Regions from separate parts of the Paenibacillus sp. FSL H8-0315 genome, predicted to be linked through region 3. Evidence: riboswitches for the same ligand, from Rfam matches in the RefSeq annotation. Region 3 holds a riboswitch; each other region holds the start of a gene.

Region 1 (2,271 bases), 680 kb from region 3:
CAAAAGTGTGCATACTAGAAATACAGAAATAAGTCCTCGTTGTGGGGATTTTAAATGATTCATTGGTTAGATCCTCTTTTCTTTAAAAATAATTGTTCGAGTAAAGCTATCGCCAGAAAAAGCACAACACCAAGCGCGGACAGCAGAAATACAGCCGCGAACATTTCATCGCTCTGCATATTTCCGGCCATTCTGCGGCTGAAGTAACCGAGTCCTTTACTGCCGCCGAGCCATTCCCCGATAGTAGCTCCGATGACGCAGTATACAATGGACAGCTTTAAGCCAGAGAAAAAAGCAGGCAACGCCAGTGGAATTTGGGTTTTGACAAGCAGCTGCCAGCGGTTTGCACCAAATGTTAATAATAAGTCCTTGTAAGTCTGGCCACTTGTACGAAGTCCATCATATGTACTCACTACAACTGGAAAAAAAGCCGTCAAAAACACCACAGCCACTTTGCTCCACAGCGAATATCCGAACCACATAATAAAAATGGGCGATAGCGCAATTAATGGGACCGTCTGGCTAATGATAAGGAAGGGATAGATGGCCTTTTCTACGGGGCGAAACAGGAACATTCCAATACCCAGCAATACACCAAAAATCACAGAAAGGACAAAACCTACCAGTATCTCCTGCAACGTCGCTAATAAATGCTGTCCAAATAATAATTGCCTGTGCTCGATCAATGCGATGCCAATAGATGAAGGTGCAGGGAGAATAAAGGCTGGAATCAAGTGAAGGCGAACAGCTGACTCCCAGATTACAAGAATGAGCAGTACCAGAAGAAGGAAGGGACCATAGTTGTCTAGATGTTTTTTAAAAGGTATAGGTTGCATGCAATCTTCGCTCCAACTCTGCCCGTAGTGCTATAAACCGGGGTTCATAGTTCATCTTATAATGTCTTGGTTTTGGTAGATCGACAATGATCTCCTGTAATTCGCTGTGCGCACCGCCAGATAATAAATAAATTCGATCACTGAGCAATAGTGCTTCTTCCAGATCATGAGTGATGAGCATAATCGTCTGATTCAGTTCACCCCATAACTCCAACAGCCAACGGTGTATCTCACGTTTGGTCATGGCATCGAGAGCGCCAAAGGGCTCATCCAGCAGCATAAGGCCACTTCCGCCTCCAGCCACTAAGGTGCGCAGAAATGCGACTCGCTGTTTCATTCCTCCCGAAAGTTCATGGGGATAAGCCTTCTCTACATCTGTTAAGCCGAAGCGGGCCAACATTTCCCGAATCTGAATGATTGTTTCCTGTTTACTAAATCTGGGCATGATCTCCCAGGGCAAAAGGCAGTTGTCGAGCACTGTTCTCCAAGGCAGCAATAAATCCTGCTGAGGCATATAAGCGATCTGACCTAAACGACTAGCGGTTGAGGGGAGCGTAGGGAGTTTTATTTTTCCATGAGTAGGTTCGAGTAAACCGGCAACCGTTTTGAAAAATGTGCTTTTCCCGCATCCGCTAGCACCTACTACGGAGACGAATTCCCCTTGCCTGATATCCATGGATAGTTTTGCGAATACAGGGGGTTGTTCAGTTTCCGGAAAAGAGTAGGTTAGGCCTTGAATAGATAAAATGGTCGTGATGATCTAACCTCCTAATATTTTTGTGGAGCGCCTAAACAAATAAAGACCCATCCATTTCCAGAGGAAATGAATGGGTCAAAAAGTTCATTCTGCATAATAACACTTAACATGCTTGATGAAAATTCTGCTCCACTTCCCTCCGCTGGTATGATCCAGATCAGGTTCCAAGGGTCCGGAGCTTGAAGCTCCGTCTCAGTCGGCCGACTCCCCTAGTGAAATAACAGGTCCATATTAATTTGTTTATAAATATACCATATCTTTCTGAGAAGTAAAGAGAGAAAGAAGTGAAGGATTAATCCAAGATTGGGTAAGATATAAGTAGAAATCTAGTTAATATTACAATTCCGATGTACATAATCGGAAAAAAGTATTGACGATCATGTGATGGCAGTGTACTATTCAATTTACCGGAAAAAAACCGGATAGAGAGAGGGGATTTAATAATGAAAAAATGGAGTTTAACTATTATATTGGCGTTAACCGTGGTCCTTGTAGCGGCTTGCGGCAATAATTCGAATACCAATACGGCTGCTGAACCAACAGCTGGAACGAATGGTGGAGCAGCATCTTCAGCGCAAAACAGTTTGGAGGCTGTGAAGGCCAGCGGCAAATTGCGGATAGGTACAGAAGGGACTTATGCACCTTTTACTTATCATGACACTGCGGGGAAATTGACGG
Region 2 (2,271 bases), 2.9 Mb from region 3:
GCCAAATCTGCGGCATGAGCCGCTATTTTATAAGTAATGACCCCTACACGTACATCTTCCTTATTAGGCAGGCCAAGATGCTCCTTCGGAGTTACGTAACACAACATTGCTGTACCGAACCAACCAATCATCGCTGCACCTATAGCAGAGGTAATATGATCATAACCAGGCGCAATATCTGTAGTCAGTGGACCTAATGTATAAAAAGGGGCTTCGTTACAGGTTTCAATTTGCTTATCCATATTCTCTTTAATCAAGTGCATCGGCACATGTCCTGGACCCTCTACCATCACCTGTACATCATGACTCCAAGCTATAGCTGTTAATTCACCTAACGTCTCTAACTCGGCAAATTGTGCTTCATCATTCGCATCAGCAATCGAACCCGGACGTAATCCATCGCCTAGGGAAAAAGAAACATCGTACAGCTTCATGATTTCACATATCTCTTCAAAATGTGTATATAAAAAGTTCTCTTGATGATGCGCAAGACACCATGCCGCCATAATGGAACCACCTCTTGAAACAATGCCAGTCATACGTTGTGCCGTCAACGGGATATAACGAAGCAGAACCCCCGCATGAATGGTAAAATAATCAACCCCTTGCTCCGCTTGCTCAATGAGCGTATCACGGTACACTTCCCACGTTAAATCTTCCGCTTTCCCATTCACTTTTTCCAACGCTTGATAGATAGGCACCGTGCCAATAGGAACAGGAGAATTACGGATGATCCACTCGCGTGTCGTATGGATGTTTTTACCTGTGGAGAGATCCATTATATTATCTGCACCCCAGCGGGTGGCCCATCTCATCTTCTCTACCTCTTCCTCTATGGATGAGGATACTGCGGAATTTCCTATATTGGCATTGATCTTCACTAAAAAATTGCGTCCAATAATCATCGGTTCACTCTCTGGATGATTGATATTCGATGGGATGATGGCGCGGCCGCGGGCTACTTCATCTCTTACAAATTCCGGTGCCACATTCTCACGAATCGCAACGTATTCCATTTCCGAACTAATAATCCCTTTGCGTGCATAATGCATTTGAGAGACATTACGCCCCTTTTTCGCTCGCAAAGGTTTTCTATGGAGCGCTGGAAACACTTCCGCCACAGCTTTTCCCGTTGCATTCCCGTTATCTTCAGGCTTCACGGTTCTTCCTTCGTACGCTTCCGCATCCCCTCGTTCCTCAATCCAGCTTAGACGATTGGGCTCTAACCCCTGACGAATATCAGTATGAATATTAGCATCCGTGTAAGCCCCGCTTGTGTCATAGACATGAATTGGGGCATTCTCCTCTTCGCCGTCTATACCCGCAGTTGGACTAAGTGAGATCTCCCGCATAGGCACCTGTATATCAGGCCGTGAACCCTTTACATACACTTTTTGACTTGCTGGAAAAGCTGATAGATTGATTGGATCGTTGTTCAATTCGCTTGTCATCTCAATTCCTCCTATAAGGTGATTTGATCAAGCGGAGACGGTCTACTCCCCACACATAGAAAAGGCCACATCTGTATAAGATGCGGCCTTAGAGTAGACAAATAGAAATAGAGCTCCATTTCCTCCGCTGGCATTATCCAGATCAGGTTTGACGGTCGATAGTTATAACTATCCTCTCAGCCTGGTCCCACCAAGCTCCCGTGACTATATAATTGCTACTTCAAAGTATAACCGAAAAGAGAGAATTATCCAAATCTACTCAAATGTGAGATCAATGTATACGTTAGTTTAACACCAGTACCCCAAATCCTTCCAGAAGCACCTCACCCGACAATGTTGTGCCGCTCAGTAAATCTGTTTTGGTCTCATGAAGATGGATCGTGACAGGAGTCTCACTATAATTAAGCAAAAAAGCATAACTGGAAGAAGCTCCGGTACGGACTTGCAGTTCTACCTCTTCTGGGAGCTCCAGCCAATCTGCTGGCGATTGTAGATCAATTAAATTTATGATCTCAGCCGCTGCCTGTTCATTAAATACGGCTCCGTAATACCAAACCTCACCCTTGCCGCGACGATTTCTAGATACCGCCGGTTTTCCTGCATAATAATCAGAGGCGTAAACCGCCATCACTTCAACCGAAGCTTCCTCTATTTTGAGAATATCATTAAAGTCATCTGCTCCCGTAACGACTTCGGCCGCGCCTGACCAGCTAATTGTTGTTGGCTGACGACTGCCCTTAACCATTGTGAATTCTTCAACTGTGATCCCGCATAGATCCTTAGCAGCACCTGGGAAAGGACGCATATTACATTGACCGCG
Region 3 (2,271 bases):
CACAGCAGCGATGCTGTGTCTATTTGTATGCAGTGAATTCCTCTCCACTTACAGCAGTGTATCTCTCACGGTTGTTTATTTGTACTTTCATTGTGGTAAGTAAGATTCGTAAAGCGATTTAAGAAAATGATAAACCCAGCGTATAAACGTGTATAGTTGTGCCATCCTAAGACGATCAGTTAACTATCAATTTGCTTAACGAGAGGAGATAGGGAAGATGTCAGGCAACAATAAACAAGCTACAAAAACCTTACCCCCACAGGAGCAGCATCATCAGCCAGGGATTGAGAGTGAAATGACGCCGCTGCCCAAATACGAGCCGGCAAATTATAAAGCAGCAGGTAAACTACAAGACAAGGCGGCGTTAATTACCGGTGGAGACAGCGGAATTGGGCGTGCAGTTGCTGTGCTTTTTGCTAAAGAAGGCGCTGATGTGGTCATTTCATATCTTAATGAACACTCAGATGCAGAGGAAACTAAACGTCAGGTTGAGCAGGAAGGCCGCAAATGTATCCTAATTCCAGGTGATATCGGTGACGAGAAATTCTGTAAAGATCTTATTAAACAGACGGTGGAGGGCTTAGGAAAGCTTGATATTCTCATCAATAACGCGGCAGAGCAACATCCGCAAGCTAAGATCGAGGATATTACTTCCGAGCAGCTAGAGCGTACTTTCCGTACGAATATATTTGCGATGTTCTATTTAACAAAAGCAGCTATGCCTCATTTAAAAGCAGGATCTACAATTATAAATACAACTTCAATTACCGCTTATCGCGGAAGCCCGCAGCTGCTGGACTATTCATCAACTAAAGGAGCTATTCTTAGCTTCACACGATCCTTGTCCACGAATCTGGCAGAGAAGGGCATACGGGTAAACGGTGTTGCACCAGGTCCAATCTGGACACCGCTGATTCCCTCTACCTTTGATGCAAAACAGGTTAGCGAGTTTGGAGGTACACAGCCTATGAAACGGCCTGGACAACCAGAAGAGCTGGCACCAGCCTATGTATATCTGGCCTCTGACGATTCCAGTTATGTGACTGGACAGGTTATTCATGTAAATGGTGGCGAGGTAGTAAACGGTTAGATCAGTACAGCTAATGTGAATAAATGGGTGTATTTCAATAAAAAAATATGTTACTATAAACCACGTTAGCATTTTAAAATTGTATATTTATGTCACTAGGGGTGCCGATTGGCTGAGACGGAATGGATTTCCGGACCCTTTGAACCTGATCTGGTTAAGACCAGCGTAGGGAAGTGGAGAACGAATTTCTGTTGTCGGGCTATTTGTAGTGCCGTCTATATACAGATTCTGACTGCCTTCCTTACGGGGGGCAGTTTTTTTGTTTTTTACTGACCTACAGGGAAGTGAGAGAGGAGATCGTGATGTTGCAAGCTGAGATCCATCTAATATCAGACGGCAAGCTACAACTGAGACATTTTGTTGAACTAGCTGTCACGGTGCAGACATGGGTCGATTATATTCACCTGAGAGATAAGCAATGTCCTGCATGCGAACTGCTCGCTGCGGCACAGCAGCTGTTGGCTGCCGGTATGCCCGCTACCAAACTGATAATCAACGACCGGATAGATGTAGCATTGGCAGCTGGTGCCGCGGGGGTTCAGTTGGCTTGGCACAGTCTGAGTCCGGTTACAGCCCGGCGAATTGCACCTCAGCTTCGGCTGGGGAGATCGGTTCATTCTCCGGAAGAAGCGGCGAATGCCTCAGAGCAGGGAGCTGATTATTGCTTGTTTGGTCATGTATTTCCCTCGGATAGCAAGTTAGGGCTGCCCGCACGTGGGTTAGAGCTGCTTGCAGAAACGGTGAAGACCAGCTCTATTCCTGTAATTGCGATTGGCGGAATTAGCCCCGCTAATGCGGCGCAGATCATCAGGAAAGGTGCGGCAGGAGTTGCTGTGATGTCCGGTATTTGCGGAGCGGATGATCCTTATGAGGCCGCCAAAGCTATTCATAAGGCGGTTCATTCATAGCCTGGAGGTAACAGCATGGGCGAAGGGGGTGATTCAGAATGAAGCTGTTGATTAACGGGAAATCCGCAGAGTGTTCTGGTGGTATTCAAACTATAGCTGATTTGATCAGTCTTCCTGAGTGGTCGGGTCGTCTGATGATCATTGAGCTGAATGGAGAAATTGTCAGTAAGGAGAATTATGAAAGTACTGCTCTGAGCGAGGATGATCGTTTGGAACTGGTGCACTTTGTTGGTGGGGGTTGAGATGGAGCGGTATAGAATTTTGAGAAATTTA

The links. A riboswitch is a leader RNA that binds a small molecule or an ion and turns the genes downstream of it on or off. The one in region 3 is predicted to bind thiamine pyrophosphate.
Region 1: another riboswitch for thiamine pyrophosphate. It lies ahead of MHB56_RS26770 (ABC transporter ATP-binding protein); the one in region 3 lies ahead of MHB56_RS23680 (thiamine phosphate synthase).
Region 2: another riboswitch for thiamine pyrophosphate. It lies ahead of thiC (phosphomethylpyrimidine synthase ThiC); the one in region 3 lies ahead of MHB56_RS23680 (thiamine phosphate synthase).

What each region holds. Positions count from the first base shown of each region.
Region 1 covers NZ_JBBOTA010000001.1:6,160,313-6,162,583, forward strand. Annotated here, with positions in the region: gene MHB56_RS26760 (ABC transporter substrate-binding protein) at 1-63, opposite strand, end outside; gene MHB56_RS26765 (ABC transporter permease) at 60-836, opposite strand; gene MHB56_RS26770 (ABC transporter ATP-binding protein) at 817-1,512, opposite strand; TPP riboswitch at 1,711-1,814, opposite strand; gene MHB56_RS26775 (amino acid ABC transporter substrate-binding protein) at 2,037-2,271, shown strand, end outside.
Region 2 covers NZ_JBBOTA010000001.1:2,581,271-2,583,541, forward strand. Annotated here, with positions in the region: gene thiC (phosphomethylpyrimidine synthase ThiC) at 1-1,451, opposite strand, end outside; TPP riboswitch at 1,554-1,663, opposite strand; gene MHB56_RS11110 (beta-galactosidase) at 1,735-2,271, opposite strand, start outside.
Region 3 covers NZ_JBBOTA010000001.1:5,476,116-5,478,386, forward strand. Annotated here, with positions in the region: gene MHB56_RS23675 (SDR family oxidoreductase) at 218-1,090, shown strand; TPP riboswitch at 1,178-1,279, shown strand; gene MHB56_RS23680 (thiamine phosphate synthase) at 1,393-1,998, shown strand; gene thiS (sulfur carrier protein ThiS) at 2,037-2,240, shown strand.